One region of the Paenibacillus sp. FSL M8-0142 genome, then DNA from elsewhere that is predicted to be linked to it. Evidence: riboswitches for the same ligand, from Rfam matches in the RefSeq annotation. Region 1 holds a riboswitch; each other region holds the start of a gene.

Region 1 (6,287 bases):
CTGAAAGGGTTTCATGACGTACACTATCATGATGCCGCTTTCATGCGCGCCGCCATCCACCCGCGAATGACCGCCGTACTGCAGCAAATTATCGGACCGAATGTGCAGCTTCATCATTCCAAAATGCTGGTGAAGCCTCCCTCAAACGGGGCAGCCTTTCCGATGCACCAGGATTATCCTTACTTCCCTCATCGTGATCATACCATGCTTGCGGCAAGCATTCACCTGGATGATGCGGATACGGAGAACGGATGCTTGTGTGTCGTTCCCGGTTCCCACAAAGAAGGAATACTTCCTCATGTAGGCTCGTATTACCTGAACCACAAGGAATATCCGATATCGTCAGGGACACCTTGTCCGGCATCGGCGGGAGATGTACTCTTCTTCAACTATCTGACCATCCATGGGTCGGACGTTAACCGCAGCGAGCGAACAAGGCGAAACGTGTTGTTCCAATATCGGGATGCATCGGATCTGCCGACGGCCAATGTTCACTTTGATTGGGGGATGGGGCTGATGGTTAGCGGTGAAAATCCCGACTTTAATAACGTGAAGCCGAAGTACGAGATCGTGGGCTAGCAATGTCATGGCTGAAAAGAATTGTATTCGGATGAGAAGAAAGGATAAATCTCAGCTAAAGGCGACGGTTAAACAGGGATGCTTTGAATCCCTGTTTTTTCATTATGGCTTTAGCCAGTTGAGCTCGCGAAGCGTGCGAAACAAAAAACCACCCGCTATGCGGGTGGAGGGATCGAGGGTTTGACCAACAAGACCATTCCGATAAAATTGAGATGTTCAGGCTCAATAATGAAAGGAATGGTCTTAGATGGCAAACAAGAGCTATAGTTTAGCTCACACGAAGTGGATGTGCAAGTACCACATTGTGTTCACCCCGAAGTATAGACGGAAAGAGATTTATAATCAAGTGAGGAAAGACTTAATCGAAATTTTCAAACGATTATGCAAATACAAGGGAGTGGAGATAATCGAAGGCCACATGATGCCCGATCATGTACATATGTTGGTAGCAATTCCCCCAAAAATCTCAGTATCATCATTTATGGGATACCTGAAGGGGAAAAGCTCACTCATGATATTCGAGAAGCATGCTACCTTGAAGTATAAATATGGTAATCGAAAATTTTGGGCGGAGGGATACTACGTCAGCACAGTGGGCTTAAATGAAGCAACTGTAGCAAAATACATTCGTGAGCAAGAAGCACACGACCAAGCAATTGATAAACTGAGTGTGAAAGAGTATGAAGATCCATTCAGCAAAAACAGTAACAAGAAGAAGTAAACCAGTTTAACTGGTAAGTGAAAGTGACAAATTACACTGAGCCTGAACAATTTTATTGTCAGGCTAGCGTCTTTAGGCGCAGTTTGGCAACAAGGGGTTATACCCCAAGAGCAAACCACCCGTTTGACGGGTGGTTCTGATTTTGCGTGGCAAGCGTCGTGGCTAGCTCGATCTAGTCGCTGCTCCGGCTTCGAGCCGCTCCACCTCGATCTTACCTCTGCCCCATTCATCTAATCCGTATATCTAATTCGTGCATCGATCGCTTACATCTAACCCGTCCTTGATCCTCGCACCTAGTGGACTTAAGCCGGTAAAGGAGCTTATAACCTAATGAAAATACCGGGGGAGAGAACCGGTATGGTAGAATGGAGTCGTATTGAACGGATTCAGCTCCTATCAATTTAAAAATCAACGCTTTGCTGCGAAAAGGCTTTCGAGGAAGATCGGGGGGGAGTTTGTGAATAATGTAAATCGGTCTCGCAAAGTCGTAGGAAGCCGAAGAAAGACGATCCGGCGAATCGTCCTCTCAGCTGCTGCCGTTATCATGGCATATATGGTTTATGCGGCCGTCGCCATATGGACTTACGGAGCAAAGACCGAGCCTGTAAAATCCGATGCCGCCATTGTACTTGGAGCGGCCGTGTGGGGCGATAAACCCTCCCCCGTATTCCAGGGACGCATTGATCATGCCTTATGGCTGTATAAGCATCAGTATGTGGATAAGCTGATCTTTACGGGGGGACGGGGATCGGACCTTGAGTCGGCGGAATCCGAGGTTGCCCGGGATTACGCGATTGCCCGGGGAGTTCCGGAAGCAGACATTCTGATCGAAACGGTGTCAAAGATAACGGAAGAGAACCTGTCCCATGCCCAAGCGGTCGGTGAACAAGAAGGTTTGTCCACGTATTTGATCGTCAGCGACCCGCTTCATATGAAGCGGGCGATGACGATGGCGGACGATTACGGAATGAAGGCATATCCGTCACCAACGGATCGAAGTGCATATCAAAGTTTCCGGAGCAAGGTTCCATTCCTGCTTCGGGAGATGTTTTATTACACCGGTTATGTCGTGCTGTCGCCTTTTCGCTAATATCTATAAAGCGGGCAGCTGAATCGTAAAGCTGGTGCCCTGCTCCGGGGAGCTCTCCACATGGATCGATCCGCCGTGATTGTGGATGATGTTTTTCGTGATCATATATCCGAGCCCGGTTCCGCTGTCCTTCGTTGTATAGAAGGGCTGTCCCAACGACCGGATCTGCTCTGGCGTCATGCCGATACCGTCATCCTGGACGATGATATGGACATCGCTGTCGCTTTGCTGAATGGTCAGCGTGATCGTTCCTCCTTGATCCATCGCCTCCATGGCGTTCTTCAGCAAATTGATGAATACCTGCTTCAGTTGATTCGCTTCGCCGTGAACGTACACGGGCTCGGCTGGGAAACGCGGGATGATCTCGATATTGTTCAGCGCAGCCTGGACCTTCATCAGGGTAACGATTTGTTCGACGATGCCGAGCACGTCAAATGGCTTGCTGACATGGGAGGTTTCCGGCTTGGATAGCACCAGCAGTTCATTGACGATCAGCTCGATCCGTTTGAGTTCCGATTCGATGATATCGAAATACAGCTTATTGCTTTGCTCCGACGAACGAAGGAGTTTAATGAAGCCGTTAATTGACGTGAGCGGGTTACGGATCTCATGCGCGATTCCTGCTGCCAATTGTCCTGCTGTCGTCAGCTTCTCGGACTGCATGATGCGATCCTCTTCCATCTTCTGCTCTGTGATATCTTTGAATATGCTAAGCGCGGCCTTTTCGCCTCTATAGGTGGTGACCAGCGTGATACCGGAGACGATTTTTTGTTGACCGTCGAAACAGCGGATAAGATATGTAACGGGTCCGATTTCCCGATATTCCGCATAACGCGTTCTTCGCCTTGCAAGCTTATGATGCGAAGAGGGATCTACCACGACATCGGTTGAAATTCCGAGCACATCGGAGACATTCGAGGCGTGAAGCAGCCGTAGCGTCGCTTGATTTGCGTACTGGATCATGCCGTACTTTGTAATGAGCGCGGAAAGCGGGAGCTCTTCCAGCAGCTGCAGGAAGCCTTCTTCCTTCTCAACCAGTTTCATTTCCTTCTGTGTCAGCTGTTCCTGCAGCTCGTAAACAGGGGTGAGGTTCTCAAATTGGACCAAGCAATGGCGGAACGGCGATTGCGCTTCAGCGGATGCCGAAAAGTGAAGCTTCAAATCCAGATTCCGTCCGGCAGGATGTTCGTATTTCATGCCAACTTGGAGTGCGGTCACCTGAGAAGGCTTGAGCTGGAAATCTCCCGCCTTGTGCCTAATCACTTCCAGAATTCCGCCGATGTTCGTCCCTTTCAGTGCTCCATCCATTAATTCTTGTTTGGAGCAGCCCAATAACTCACACAAAGCCGAATTGACTTGAAGCACTTCTCCGTCGATTGAAACGATGGCCATTCCGATGATGGCGTGTTCAAAAGCAAAGTCCTGACGCTGGACAGAATAGGGGAGCACGGCAAGTCTCCTTTCAATTGACTGTAAGGTTTGATCACCCCCCTATTATATGTGCTGGATGCGCTTTCATCAATGAAAGGGCGATAGATTTGGTAACTTGCGCGCATGGAACGGATTGGTCAGTGGCCGCTTTCGGTGATTGTCATGAGCGGTCATATTGCATTCATATTGCATTCATGCTCAATATTCAGTATGATTTAGCTGACAATGAGTAGGTCGATGTGTGACTGGCGCTGCATGGGGGAACCATGAGGGAGCACATGGATGACGACAGCCGTACGCCTGGGCAGAGGTAAGGGAAGTTTATTTTCCCTTACCTCTTTTTAATATTTCTATTTTGAAAAGGGGACTGGAGAACGATGTATAAAACGAAAAAAATGCTGCTGCTGGGATCCGGAGAACTCGGAAAGGAAGTCATTATCGAAGCGCAGCGGTTAGGTGTGGAGACCGTGGCGGTAGACCGATATGCCGACGCGCCTGCCATGCACGTCGCGCATCGCCATTACGTCATCGATATGCTCGACGGCGCCAAGCTGCGGGAAGTCATCGAGCGGGAACAGCCTGATCTGATCGTTCCCGAGATTGAGGCCTTGGCCACATCCGAGTTAGTGAAGCTGGAGGAGGAGGGCTTCCGCGTCATTCCTACCGCAAGAGCGGCCAAGCTGACGATGGACCGGGAGGGCATCCGCAGGCTTGCTTCGGAGAAGCTCGGATTGCCGACGGCCGGATACCGCTTTGCGGATAACTATGAACAATTCGAGGTCGCGGTAAGGGAGATGGGCTTTCCTTGCGTAATTAAGCCGCTTATGAGCTCTTCAGGGAAAGGGCAGAGCGTCTGCCGATCGGAGAGCGACATTGAATCATGCTGGAACATTGCAATGGAAGGCGGGCGCGTACAGAACGGCCGGGTGATCATCGAGGAGTTCATCACCTTCCAGTCGGAAATCACACTGTTAACGGTTCGTTCGGTGAGCGGGACAAGCTTCTGTCCGCCGATCGGACATGTGCAGGAAAGCGGTGACTATATCGAATCCTGGCAGCCTCATCCGATATCCGAGCAGCAGATGAAGGAAGCCGAGCGCATTGCGAGGGCCATTACCGATGAATTGGGCGGCTTCGGATTGTTCGGCGTCGAGCTGTTTCTGACCGAGGATCAAGTATATTTCAGTGAGGTATCGCCTCGCCCGCATGATACCGGATTAGTTACGCTGGTCACGCAAAATCTGTCCGAATTCGCGCTTCATGTCCGGGCCATCCTCGGTTACCCGATTCCGGAAATCGTGCTGATCACCCCGGGCGCCAGCCGTCCGTTGAAAGCACCGGGTGAGCTTGAAAACTATAAGATTACGGGCGCCGAGCAGGCGCTCGCGGTACCGAACACTCAGGTTCGTCTATTCGGCAAGCCTGTGACAAAGGCTGGCAGAAGAGTGGCAGTGGCCTTGTCGACCGCAGGCGAGGTGGAGGAAGCGCGATCTCGTGCCAAACAGGCATTGGACAAGCTTGGGGTGGAAGAAGTTTAACGGCAGTGATCACCTTCTTCCGGAATGTGCCTTGTCCGCTTAAGCTTGGGATCAAATCCATTTGAAGAATGCAAAAACTGCCCAATAGCGAGAGGTCAGCCGGATTGCCAACGGCTGGCCTCTTTTCCATAAGAGGTACGTTAGATCCCTATCTGCGAATGGCCATACGATGATCGGAAAGGCAGTGCCATGGAAATTATTTAGATTTTGAATATAAACCTGCATCACTTTTGCCGTTGTTCATGATAAGATACACAAGAAAACAGCATTCGTGCTGCCCGGAAGGCCCATCGCCCGATAAGCGACCCGGTGTGCAGCAGGAAACCATACATATTAGAACAAGATGTTAGAATGGCGAACTTCACATCATAGGAGAATGCACGCATGAAAGATATGACACAAGGCAGTCCGATTAAACTGATCATCATGTTCACGATCCCGCTGTTAATCGGCAATCTGTTTCAGCAATTCTACAATATGGCCGACACGCTCATTGTCGGACGCACGATCGGCGTGAACGCGCTGGCGGCCGTCGGTTCGACCGGAAGCATTATGTTTTTTATTATCGGATTTGCGCAAGGCCTGACGGCAGGCCTCTCCATCATTACCGCGCAGAGGTTCGGGGCAAAGGATATTGCTGGTGTGCGTAAAAGCGTCGGCACGAGCTTTTGGATCAGTATCGTTTTCACGATCGTCCTGACCATCCTTAGTGTCGTGTTTACGAAGCCGGCCCTCGTCATGATGAATACGCCGGTTGAAATATTGGATGATGCTTATTCGTATTTGATCGTAATCAATGCTGGCGTCGGCGCAGCGGTGTTATTCAACCTGCTGGCCAACCTGCTTCGGGCGCTCGGGGACAGCCGCACTCCGCTATTGTTTCTGGTTATCGCAAGTATTCTGAATATTGTGCTGGATCTCGTGTTTA
Region 2 (6,287 bases), 250 kb from region 1:
TAGCTCTTGCCCGTTGAAGTTTGTCTTCACCAATGGAGGTGAGCGACGTATATATCCCCCTGCGGTCATTCTCGCAGATCGCCCGCTGCATTGCACCGCAGCCCTTGGCTTCAAAGCGGCTGACCAGCCTCGAGATCGCGCTTTGACTGAGGCCGACCATCGCTTGCAATTGCTGCAGCCGCAGCTTTTTTTCAGGAGCCTCGAACAAAAATAACAGCACGTAAAACTCGTTCAGCGACAAGTCGTGCTGCTGCTGAAGCGTCTGTTCCAGTTCATTTGTGATCATCGCCTGTGTTTGCGTCAAGGACAGCCAGCTTGTAATGAGATCTTGTTTGTGATTGGTTGACATCGTTCCCACCTGCTCTAGGTTAATGGCCCTCAGATGGCAGGTCTCTCCCACCCGAAAGGCAGCTGTTGTTAACTTATCATATCAAGCTCACATTTCAGCCGTCAAACGGCTTTTCCTGTTGCATCGCATGATATCTCGCAAAAAGGCCCGCTCCTTATCATTTAAGGAACGAGCCTTTCGTGTGTTGATCGGAACGATAAGAAATGATGCGACGCCAAGCACCGTCTAAGCACGTCGTGCATGCAGCAGGCAATATCATACTGCGAGCCGGTCGGGAGAGGCACGCGCTTATAAAAGCTTGCTTATGCCATCACCTGCGGTTTTGGATCCAGCAGGCCCAGCATTTGAAGCCCGTGCCGGATGCCGTCCTCGCCTACATCCTTGGTAACGTGTCGGGCTGCGCGCTTGACGACGTCGGGCGCGTTCCCCATGGCTACGCCATGGCCGACATACGACAGCATTTCCAGATCATTCAGATAATCGCCAAAGGCGATGGTATCGGCTACGTCCATGCCCAGCGCTTGGATAAACTGCCGGATGCCTTCGGCTTTGGAACCGCCGACCGGAAGCACATCGGTGCCGTACGGACCCCAGCGGACCAGATCAAGCCTTCCTCCAAAGCTGGACCGATATGCCTCCTCTTCCTCCTCGGTGCAAAACACAATGGCCTGGAAAATATCCCGTCCAAGATAGTACTCCGGATCATATTCCGGGATCGTCAGCTTCAGCTCGCCCCAGCTGGAATCGATGTGCTCGTGGTGAGTCACGTTCATTTTCATTGCATCGCTTCCTGCATAGATGATCGGATGGTCCATCCGCACCGCCAGCTCGGTCAGCTGCTGCAGCTGCTCGGGAGGCATCGGGTTCCCGTAGATCGGCTTGCCCTGGTGAACGACATATTGCCCGTTCAAGGACACATAGGAATCGATGCCGAGCTGCTCGCGGATTTCCTCGAAATGATAGGGAGCGCGACCGGTCGCAATCGCGACTTCATGCCCGTTGTCTTTTAATTGTTCAATGGACTCCAGCGTCGACTCCGGGATCCGCTTGTCGTGATCGAGCAGCGTTCCGTCGATGTCAAAGAAAATTAATTTTTTATTCAATAGCCCTCGCCCCTCTTTTCATAGCTGATGGGTGTATTGTAAATGATGAAAAGCATTTCAGAGCAAGCAACAATTTATACCTCATGATCTTCCAACAACACGAATCCATCATGCTTTTTAACTTATCCTAGGTGACCCAACCTTGGTGAAAGACAATCCGCACAAGGGCTCTCCGCATATAGCCGGAACGGGAAGTCTTCTCTCGGCATCCTATTCAAAAGAAAACCGAGCCTTCAAAAGGACCCGGTTCATTTGCATTGCATTATCCACGATTAGGACTTCAGTGTTCTTTCGGCCGCCTCAACCGTATGCTTCAGCAGCGTGGCAATCGTTACCGGCCCGACGCCTGCCGGAACCGGCGTGATGGCCGACGCGCGCTCCGCACACGCCTCATAATCGACATCTCCGACATTGCCTTTGTTGTAGCCGGCGTCAAGCACTACCGCCCCCGGCTTGATCCACTCGCCTTGAATGAACTTTGGCTTGCCGACCGCAGCAACGACAATATCCCCTTGCGCGACGATGTCGCCTAGATTGTTCGTTTTGGAGTGGCAGATCGTCACCGTAGCGTTGCGGTTTAGCAGCATCATCGAGACCGGCTTGCCGAGAATCGGGCTGCGGCCGATAACCACGGCATGCTTGCCTTCGATCGGAAGCTTGTAATAATCCATGATCGCGATAATCGCTGCCGGGGTGCAGGACGGATAGTCCGCGAAACCGAACGCATTTTGCGAGAAGCCGAGCGTGGTCACGCCGTCCACATCCTTTTCGATCGCGATCGCATCGAATGCCGCTCTTTCATCAATATGATGCGGAACCGGATGCTGGAGCAGAATGCCATGCACTGCCGAGTCCTCATTCAGCTGCCGAATGGCCGCGATGAGCTCCTCGGTGGTCGTCGACGCCTTCAGCTCGATTTTCCGGGATTCGATCCCCAGGCGCTGGCATGCATTCCCCTTCATTCGCACATAGGTTGCCGAAGCCGGATCATCCCCGACGAGGATCGTAGCCAAGCAAGGAGTGACTCCCTTGGCTTTAAGCTGCTCGACCTTGACGGCCAACTTAACCTTTAGATCATCCGATACCGCTTTCCCATCCAAAATCAACGTTTCTGTACTCATGTTCAACCCGCTCCTTCGCCATTGTTAGTCAATAAAAACATAAAGAGGCAAGGCGACATGATCGTCTCCTTACCTCTTGCCCAGGCGTACGGCATATGAAACTATGCGCTCCCTCTTGGTACCCCAAGCTACGCCAGTAACGCATAGTCTACGTACTACTACTATACCATGAGCTTGCGGGAATACGCCATAGCTTCGGTGGAAAGAGTTATTCGTAATTCTTTTGATTAAATTGGAAAGTTGTCTTTCGTCCAAGCATAGAATGTCCTCGTAGATGATTTTTTTCGTCAGGAGGCCTTCATGAAAATTCCGGCTTTTTTCAAATGGCTGCCGTTCTTCCTGCCGCTGCTCTTTCTGTTCCCGGCTCTCATGACGATGCCCCGGAGCGGGCTCGCCCTGCTTGGCAGCACCGAAGTGCAGCAGCTTAAAACTGTATTCATCGGCATTTTCCTTGAGGCCCTGCCGTTCGTGCTGCTCGGGGTGCTGATTTCTTCGCTGCTGCAAATCTTTGTCAAGGAAGAATGGGTTCGCCGCCTAACGCCGAAGCATCCAGTTCCCGGCGTCCTGTTCGCATCCCTGCTCGGGATGATCCTTCCCGTCTGCGAGTGCGGCATGATCCCTGTTGTGCGCCGGCTCATGTTAAAAGGCATGCCGGCTTATGTCGGGATCACCTTTCTTCTCAGCGGCCCGATTCTGAATCCGGTGGTGCTTGCCGCAACGATGATGGCATTCCGTTCGCATCCCGAGATCACGATCGGACGAATGGGACTGGCCTTCATGATTGCCGTTACGATCGGCTTGCTCGTATTTGCTTTCGTGAAGAATAACCCGCTAAAGCGCTCCTTCCATGATTTCACCGCCGAGGTCGAAGCCGCCGGAAGCCGGCCATCCCACGCACACAGCAAAACTTGGCGCAGCCTTTTTGTTCATGCTGGTGACGAAATGGTGGATATGGGCAAATATTTAGTGCTCGGTGCGTTTGTCACGGCCTGCATTCAAGCATTTATTCCGCGGGAGGAGCTGCTCTCTCTTGCGAGCGGTCCGATGTCCTCCTATCTGTTCATGATGGGTCTGGCGTTTGTCCTTTCGCTCTGCTCAACGTCGGATGCATTCGTCGCTTCGGCTTTTACGCATACCTTTACCGTGGGCCCTCTCGTGTCCTTTCTCGTGCTTGGCCCGATGCTCGATTTCAAAACGCTGCTCATGCTATCCGCCGCATTTAAGACGAGATTCGTCATTGCGCTAAGTGTCGTCATCGTCACGCTCGTGTTTGTCGGTTCCCTGATCGCGAACATACTGCTTGGCGGATAATCCGTGAACAAGAAGGAGGTGAGCTCTTTCCATGAACCATTCATCGGCAGGTGCGCGGTTTCATTATGTTGTTCGTGCGCTGCTGCTGGCTGCTCTTGCTATTTATGTCATGCACTTAAATGAATCGAATCTCCTTGAATACTACCTGGCTCCGCAGATGCAGACGCTTCTGCTGCTCTGTCCGGTACCGCTTTTGTTCATTGCCTTCGGCATGGTATATCATGCCGTAATGGGCGACGCCGGCGACGTATGCGATTGCGAGCACCCTCATCCCCGAGGCGTTGTCCGAAATTTAACGGTCTACGGATTGTTCGCCTTACCCCTGCTCTTCGGATTGCTGGTGCCCGATCAGCCTCTCGCGAGCAGCATGGCAGCCAAGAAGGGCATGGTGTACACCTATCCGAATCCGGATGTGCGGACCGGTTCTGAGAATGTACCCGGAGATTCCGATGCCGCTGGCAGCGCCCGCGCACCGAACCCAACCGGAAATGAAAGCAGCCCGGTCGATCCGTTCGCACCGAGGGATAAGTATAGCGTGGAGTTTGCGGAGCTGGCCAAGCGGCTGTACGCCATGCCCTCCGTCACGGTAAGGCCCGAAATATTTTCCGAGACCGTCGGCGCGATCGAGATGTATAAGCCTGTCTTTGCCGGCAAGCCCATCTCGGTCCAAGGCTTTGTGTTCAGGGATGACAGCATGGATAAGAACATGTTTGCCGTCAGCCGGTTCTTGCTGATGTGCTGCACGGCCGATGCCGTTCCGTTCGGCATTCTCGTGAGCGGAGAGCAAGCATCCCGTTTCGAGAATGATACCTGGGTATCGATTGAAGGCACGGTCCAGACCGTGAAAATCGAAGGCGAGGAGCGCCTGCTGATTCAAGCCGAATCGATCGAGGCGATTGAAGAGCCGGCTTCGCCGTATATTTTTACCAATCCTGACTCTGTAGCTGCGTTTGATGAGCTGTATCCGGCAGCTCAACCCTAACCGGAGGTGAAGAAGATGAACAAGACACCTGTCATCATCATCAGCGGCTTTCTTGGCAGCGGCAAAACAACCCTGCTCCTCAGACTGCTCGCCTACGCAAAGACTCAGCGGTGGAACACGGCCGTTATCATGAATGAAATGGGCGAAATGGACGTAGACGGAGCGGTTATTTCCGGTGACATGCCCGACGTTCCGGTGGAGAAGCTGCTCGATGGCTGCATCTGCTGCACGAAGCGCGGCGAGCTCGAACTGGCGATGGATGTGCAGCTCAAGCGGCGTCCCGATCTCATCCTGATCGAAACAACCGGCGTAGCGAACCCGCAGCTAATTCTTGAAGATTTGGCCGAACCATCATTGGCTGAACGCATATCTATAGCGCGCAAGGTGGCCGTCGTCGATGCCGGCAAAATGCTCGAATACAACAGCTTCTTCGCGTCGGATCGCAGTCTGGTGCGTACGCTCCGGGGGCAGATCGCTTTCGCCGATACCATTCTGCTGAACAAGGCAGGCGATTGCGATGCCAAGATGCTGAGAAAAGTGACGGCGGCGGTTCGGAACATCAACGGCACCGCCAAGCTACGTCTGACAGACTATGCCCACATTAACGAAGCCGAAGTTTTCGGAGTCATCTCGCTCCCCCCTCGAAACCAAGGCGGGATGGCGTCCGGCAGCGCCGCCGGAACAAGCTTCTCCCCTGTCCATATGGAAACCGCTGAGCCTGGAACTACTGCGGCTCCAAACAGTACGCATGCAGTTCCGCCCGGCTTGGCGGAAAATGCGGCTGGATTAGCGCCGGAGCCATTGGCTCCACAGGATCGGCTCCAAGGAAGACACTGGCATCATCATGAAGACGGCAGCAGCCAATCTCCTCCCCATACCTATCGGGATCCCAACGAGCCGACCTCGTACGCCGGCCTGGATTCGTTAACCTTGTCCTTGCCGGACTCGTTTTTGTCGCCGGACTCGTTAACCGCCGGAAAACAGGAGCTAGAGGCCTTCTTCCAGGGCGTAACGGGTCTCCTTCGGGCCAAAGGCTATGTCCGCCTGGATTCAGGCTCTATGCTGGTACAGTGGGCGGCGGGCAGGCTGGAGCACAAATCCAGCTCCCTGCCGCTGCAGCGGGGGTATCTCACGCTAATCGGAAGCGGGCTCGACAAGTCCCGCATCACCGAGGAATGGGACAGAAGGATGCGGAGCATCACCCGGTAAAGCATGCTCTAGAGTCACTTGAACAAAACACGGGTACTGGGTGATTCCCCCAGTACCCGTGTTTAATATGCAGTTATGCCGGAACATGAAACGCCATATGCCCTGCTTCACAATCTCAATCCATATTCATATTTCAAGCACTTGTTTATCGTAATAACGACTAGTTTAGTTGTGAAAATTTAGCTCCCTTTTATCTATTAATAATCGTCGGT
Region 3 (6,287 bases), 2.5 Mb from region 1:
TTAGAAGAGTGCTTTCTCTTTAGCGCGACCGGCTGCCCGGGTGGGGACCCGGGACGGGACTGAAGAATCGAAGCGCTTTTTTAAATGTCAAAAAGTATCAACTCTAAAGCCATTGGGATTAGCTCCAGCAAGGCGCGTGCTTGATGGTTAATATACTTCATAAACAGAAAGCTTGGGATAGGGAATGGAACATACTGCAAGCGGCCGCGAGGACAGCCGCCAATTGGAACATAACGAACAGCCTGTTGACCCGCAGTCACAACCGACGAAGGTGTGGCGTATCGGTATTGAATCGATGGAATCCGGCAGCCGAACTCCGGAAGAGGAGCAGGCTCTGCTTGAAGCGGGTCGGGTGCTTGCAGGCGGCGGGCTTGTCGCCTTCCCGACGGAGACGGTCTACGGGTTGGGCGCCGATGCGGGAAGCACGGAAGCGGTTGAACGTATATTTGCGGCGAAGGGAAGGCCTTCGGACAACCCGCTGATCGTGCATATATCGGATTTGTCCCAGCTGGATGACCTGGCGCTTCGGGTAAACGATACCGAGCGTGCGCTGATGAAGGCGTTCTGGCCGGGCCCGCTGTCGCTGGTGCTGCCCGTGAAGCCGGGTGCCGTGTCGTCCCGTGTGACGGCGGGGCTGGACACGGTCGCGGTGCGAATGCCTGACCACCCGGCTGCGCTCGCGCTTATTCGCGCGGCCGGCTGCCCGCTGGCCGCGCCGAGCGCGAACCGCTCCGGCCGGCCGAGCCCTACGCTTGCGGGCCATGTGCTGGAGGATTTGGCCGGCGCGATCGACGGCGTGCTTGACGGCGGCCCTGCCGGGGTCGGCGTCGAGTCGACGGTCGTGCAAGCCGGCGAGGACGGTGCCGTGACGGTGCTCCGTCCCGGCGGCGTCACGGCCGAGCAGCTTGCCGCGGTGGCGGCAAGCGTGCGCCTCGACCCGGCGCTAACAAGCGCCGCCGGGGAGGCGGAGAGCCCGGCGCCCCGCTCGCCGGGCATGAAATACACGCACTACGCGCCGAAGGGCGCGATGTGCGTGGTGCAGGGCCGCGACGCCGAAGCGGTAGCGGCCCGCATCGCGGCCGAGCTTGCGGCCGCCGCCCGCCGCGGCGAGGTGACCGGTGTGCTGTCGTTCGACGAGCACATTGGTCGCTACCGCGCGGACGTGGCGGTCCCGCTCGGCCGCCAGGCCGCGCCGGAGGAAGCGGCCCGCCGGCTGTACGCCGGCCTGCGCAGGTTCGACGAGGCCGGCGCCACCTTCATTCTTGCGGAAGCCTGCCCTGAAGAGGGCCTCGGCGCCGCGGTGATGAACCGGCTGCTGAAGGCGGCAGGACATCGCGTTATCGACGTGGATCATTAACCGCAGCCTTTTTTCCAAAGCCGATCAGGAATCATTTATCCCTTGTCCGCATATGGTGTACAAGACCATGAGACTTGGGGGAATGGGCATGTTGGAGGCGTCTGTCCAATCGGGACAGCTTGCGGCGATTCTGCTCATGGCGGTTGCACTCGGGCTAGACGCGTTTTCGCTTGGCATCGGCGTCGGTTTGCGAGGCGGGCTGCGCCACCGTCATATGCTGGGCATGAGCTTTCTGATCGGCCTGTTTCATATGCTGATGCCCCTGCTGGGGCTGGCTGCCGGCCGTTATGTCGGATTGCTGCTGGGACAGGTTACCGGGCTTGCCGCCGGCGGATTGCTGGTTCTGCTCGGGGGCCATATGATCCATAACGCTTTTCGCGGAGGCGAGGGCAAGCTCGTTCATCCATCCGCACTGCTGGGTATGCTGTTGTTCTCGCTTAGCGTCAGCATCGATTCGTTCTCGGTCGGATTATCGCTGGGCATGTTCGTGCATGATGTAACGCTGATCGTTGTAACCTTCGGGGTGGTCGGCGGCTTGATGTCGATTCTCGGTTTGATGCTGGGCCGTCAGGTCAGCAGCAAGCTGGGCGAGTACGGCGAGATGCTGGGAGGACTTATTTTGGTTGTGTTCGGCGTGATGTTTATTGTCTGATACGGGTGGTAAGGCACACCGGATATGAAATGAGGATGAATGCGGGAATTCGTTGACCGGCAGAGTAGACTTTTGTGGAATCATTTGTCCAAGTAATATAGAAGTTGCGAAATTTGTGATGAGATTTGATACAATATCCCTAGTGACCTAATACTGACGGGAGGGAGCCTTAAGACTGTGAAAAAGATACTATTTGTCTGCACCGGAAATACCTGCCGCAGTCCGATGGCCGAAGGGATGCTGCGCAAGCTGGCGAAGCAGCGGGGCATTCCGCTGGAGGTGCGATCCGCCGGCGTATCGGCGATAGATGGCATGCCGGTGTCCCATCATGCGGAATCCGTACTGCGGGATCAGGATATCCGGGACGAGCTCGTATCAAAGCCGCTCACCTCAGAGCTGGTGGAATGGGCTGATCTCGTTCTGACTCTAACCCAATCGCATAAGCAATATGCCATTCGGCAGTTTCCTCACGCGGCCGATAAAATGCATACCTTAAAGGAATATGTTGAGGATGACAGCAAGGTGCTTGCAGATTTGCAGGAGCAAGACAGTCTGTACGCATCGATTGAGCTGGCCCGAGCGCTTGGTCAAAATGTCAGCGATAAGGATCGCGAACGGTTGATTGAGCTTCGCCAGCGCATTCCTAGCTTTGATATCTCGGACCCGTTCGGCGGCACGAAGGAAGAGTATGAAGCGACCGCAGCCGAGATTCGGACGGCGCTCTTTCGTTTGTTGGACAAGCTGAATGCGGGCGGGCAGGCGTAATCGCTTGCTGCGGGCGGATGAATTATGACTCTGGCATCAGAGCACGTGAGTGGAAAAGTCACAGCTGCAGGCGTGGCTAAAAAAGCCGCTTGCCTTTCCCGGACGATTGATTTAAGATGTAGGGGAAACAACAATAGATCCGGTGTAACTGGCGACGAAGTGGATGAAACCACGGTGGAGCACCGGAGTATACGGCCGGTCGCCTGGGCAAAGAGCATTGGAGCACTACGTGTGCGCCGACTGCTCTTTTTTCGTCTTTTGCGGGATATTTGGGTTATAATGAAACAAGCTAATCACGCGAAAGCGAACATATGAGGGGGTTTCATCGATGAAAATTGCACTAGGCACGGATCATGCGGGCATTCGCCTGAAAGAGGAGATCATGGAGGTTATTCGCAGCCTTGGACATGAGGTGGAGGATCTCGGCTGCGGCTGCTCCGATTCCGTCGACTATCCGGACTATGCGCTGCCGGTATGCGAGAAGGTCGTGTCCGGCGAAGCCGATCGCGGCATTCTGATCTGCGGAACCGGCATCGGCATGAGCATCGCGGCGAACAAGGTGCCGGGAATCCGGTGCGCCCTGACGCATGATGTGTTCTCGGCCAAAGCGACGCGCGAGCATAACGACAGCAATGTGATCGCGCTCGGCGAACGCGTAGTCGGCCCTGGTCTTGCTGCGGAAATCGTCAGCGCCTGGCTGACAACCGAGTTCAGTCACGGCGAGCGTCATGTCGGCCGCGTCAACAAGATCAAGGCGATCGAGGAACGCTACCTAAAGAACGGATAGGACGTTTCTTTCCGTAAGGCCATTTGGTCTGTATTCCGGACGGTTCCCCGCATACAAGCTGTGCGGGACGAGGGCATGAAGCGACGTAGAGACTATTAAGGGAGGACTGTGGCATGAGCGATGCTTCCAACATTTCCTTAAACGGGCAGACCGCCCGCATCGTCCGCGAGCTCGCCGAGACGGCGAAGCTTGGACCGGGCAAGGTGCTGGTCGTCGGCGCGAGCACGAGCGAGGTTGCGGGCAAGCGGATAGGGACAGGCGGCGCGCTGGAGACGGCGCAGCAGCTGCTTGAAGGCATTGCCGAGGTTCAGGCGGAGTACGGATTCTCGCTGGCCTTCCAATGCTGCGAGCATCTGAACCGAGCGCTGGTCGTTGAGCGCGAGCTGCTCGAGCGGCTTGGCTTGACGGAAGTGGCGGCTGTACCGATTCCGGGAGCCGGCGGCTCCATGGCAGCCAGCGCCTACCGCAGCATGAAGCAGCCTTGCCTGGCGGAATCCATTCAGGCGCATGCGGGTATCGACATCGGCGAGACGCTGATCGGCATGCATCTGCGCAGCGTGGCGGTTCCCTTCAGGCCGAGTGAGCGGTATATCGGCGAGGCTCGGGTTACGGCCGCCTATACCCGGCCAAAGCTGATCGGCGGAGAGCGGGCCGTTTATCGCCAGGTGCCGGATGCGGATTCCGGATCATGCAATTGATTCGATTGGAACGGCTTGGACATCCTGTTTTGCTTGTTTGTAGGGTTAACTAAAGAAAGAGATGCAGGCAAGGGAGTGAAATGATTTCGAAAAAATGGTAGTGTTCGCCTTTGTGAACGGATTTCTACCTTGGATGAATTCAATAGATCAAAGAAATCCGGGAGCAACAGCGATTGTAGAAACATTTCACGTGCTTGCTCCACATCCCATTTGGTAGTTGGCCCTGTGTAATACGGAAACAGAATATTTATAGTAAGATTTTGGATCATAGGAGGATATAAAAATGATGGAACATTTGCGTAAGAACGATCCTGCTGTACTTGAAGCGATGGAGCTGGAGCTGAAGCGCCAGCGCAGCAATATCGAACTGATTGCATCGGAGAATATTGTCAGCGAAGCGGTCATGGAAGCGATGGGCACCGTCCTCACCAATAAATATGCGGAAGGCTACCCTGGCAAACGCTACTACGGCGGATGCGAGCGTGTCGACATTGTCGAGGATATCGCTCGTGACCGCGCGAAGGAACTGTTTGGAGCCGATCATGCCAACGTGCAGCCGCACTCCGGCGCGCAGGCGAATATGGCGGTGTATCTTGCAGCGCTTAAGCCTGGCGATACCGTTCTTGGCATGAACCTTGCCCATGGCGGTCACCTGACGCACGGAAGCCCGGTCAATGCCTCCGGTCTGCTGTACAATTTCGTGGCTTACGGCGTTCAAGAGGACACGTTCCTCATTGATTATGATGAAGTCCGCAAAGCGGCGTTCAAGCATCGCCCTCGTCTGATTGTTGCCGGCGCAAGCGCCTATCCGCGCATCATTGATTTCGAGAAGCTCGCTGCGATCGCCAATGATGTCGGCGCGCTGTTTATGGTCGACATGGCTCATATCGCAGGTCTTGTTGCGGCTGGACTTCACCCGAATCCGGTTCCGCACGCGCATTTCGTGACCACAACGACGCATAAGACGCTCCGCGGGCCGCGCGGCGGCATGATTCTGTGCAAAAAAGCTTGGGCGCAAGCGATCGACAAGGCCGTATTCCCGGGATCGCAGGGCGGACCGCTGATGCATGTCATCGCATCGAAGGCTGTTGCTCTTGGCGAAGCGCTGGATCCGTCCTTCAAAACCTACGCTCAAAATGTCGTGAACAATGCGAAGGTACTAGCCGATACGCTGATTGAGGAAGGCCTGAACATCGTTTCCGGCGGAACGGATAACCATCTGATGCTGGTGGATACGCGCAATCTGGACATCACCGGCAAGGATGCGGAGAAAGTTCTGGATTCGATCGGCATCACCGTCAACAAAAATGCGATTCCGTTCGACCCGACCAGCCCGTTCGTTACCAGCGGCATTCGGATCGGTACGCCGGCGGTTACGTCGCGCGGCATGGATGAGCAGGCCATGGTGACCATCGCGAAGATCATCGCGATGACGCTGAAGGCTCCGAAGGATGAGGCGACGCTCGAGAAAGCAGGCCGTATGGTTGCCGAGCTGACGGATCAGTATCCGCTGTATCCGGACCTCAAGTACTAATCGGGATCGACGGGGTGGGTATTCCTCAGGGTTATGAACCTGCAGGAATACCCTTTTTTTGCATATGGAGGGTTTCGGCTGCGAGAGGCAGGTCGTTTGAATCCTGGAAGGAGCATCTTTGTTGGAAAAAATGGGAACCGTATATAGGGTGGGTGGCGAGGAGCTTTAACGTGCCCTTCGAGTCGAAAGAAACATGACCTATGCGGGTGTCAAATGGCCGGAGGGAATGATATAATAGACAGGATTTATGGAGCTTACCATATTATACGCCCATATTGAAAACATATTTGTATCCAACCGGAGGGACCTGACATGGGAAAATTGGTGATTTGTGATCACCCGTTGATTCAACACAAACTAACATTTATTCGCGATATGCGGACTAACACAAAAGACTTTCGCGAGCTTGTAGATGAGGTCGCGACATTAATGGCTTATGAAATCACGCGGGAGGTTCCGCTTGAAACGATTTCCGTCCAAACCCCGGTCGCCGA

Evidence for each region. Region 1 has a riboswitch for ZMP and ZTP ahead of purT (formate-dependent phosphoribosylglycinamide formyltransferase). Riboswitches for the same ligand answer to the same signal wherever they lie in the genome.
Region 2: it holds a riboswitch for ZMP and ZTP, as region 1 does, so the genes downstream of both, NSQ46_RS12810 (tetrahydrofolate dehydrogenase/cyclohydrolase catalytic domain-containing protein) here and purT (formate-dependent phosphoribosylglycinamide formyltransferase) in region 1, are expected to answer to the same signal.
Region 3: it holds a riboswitch for ZMP and ZTP, as region 1 does, so the genes downstream of both, rpiB (ribose 5-phosphate isomerase B) here and purT (formate-dependent phosphoribosylglycinamide formyltransferase) in region 1, are expected to answer to the same signal.

Annotation. Positions count from the first base shown of each region.
Region 1 covers NZ_CP152008.1:2,967,476-2,973,762, forward strand. Annotated here, with positions in the region: gene NSQ46_RS13895 (phytanoyl-CoA dioxygenase family protein) at 1-579, shown strand, start outside; gene tnpA (IS200/IS605 family transposase) at 827-1,300, shown strand; gene NSQ46_RS13905 (YdcF family protein) at 1,758-2,390, shown strand; gene NSQ46_RS13910 (ATP-binding protein) at 2,394-3,839, opposite strand; ZMP/ZTP riboswitch at 4,053-4,134, shown strand; gene purT (formate-dependent phosphoribosylglycinamide formyltransferase) at 4,199-5,359, shown strand; gene NSQ46_RS13920 (MATE family efflux transporter) at 5,744-6,287, shown strand, end outside.
Region 2 covers NZ_CP152008.1:2,712,891-2,719,177, reverse strand. Annotated here, with positions in the region: gene NSQ46_RS12820 (MarR family transcriptional regulator) at 1-349, opposite strand, end outside; gene NSQ46_RS12815 (Cof-type HAD-IIB family hydrolase) at 652-1,452, opposite strand; gene NSQ46_RS12810 (tetrahydrofolate dehydrogenase/cyclohydrolase catalytic domain-containing protein) at 1,725-2,573, opposite strand; ZMP/ZTP riboswitch at 2,645-2,724, opposite strand; gene NSQ46_RS12805 (permease) at 2,874-3,884, shown strand; gene NSQ46_RS12800 (TIGR03943 family protein) at 3,916-4,866, shown strand; gene NSQ46_RS12795 (GTP-binding protein) at 4,882-6,075, shown strand.
Region 3 covers NZ_CP152008.1:465,076-471,362, forward strand. Annotated here, with positions in the region: gene NSQ46_RS02010 (L-threonylcarbamoyladenylate synthase) at 296-1,357, shown strand; gene NSQ46_RS02015 (manganese efflux pump) at 1,446-2,009, shown strand; gene NSQ46_RS02020 (low molecular weight protein arginine phosphatase) at 2,187-2,774, shown strand; ZMP/ZTP riboswitch at 2,909-2,990, shown strand; gene rpiB (ribose 5-phosphate isomerase B) at 3,103-3,561, shown strand; gene NSQ46_RS02030 (TIGR01440 family protein) at 3,675-4,259, shown strand; gene glyA (serine hydroxymethyltransferase) at 4,543-5,793, shown strand; gene upp (uracil phosphoribosyltransferase) at 6,106-6,287, shown strand, end outside.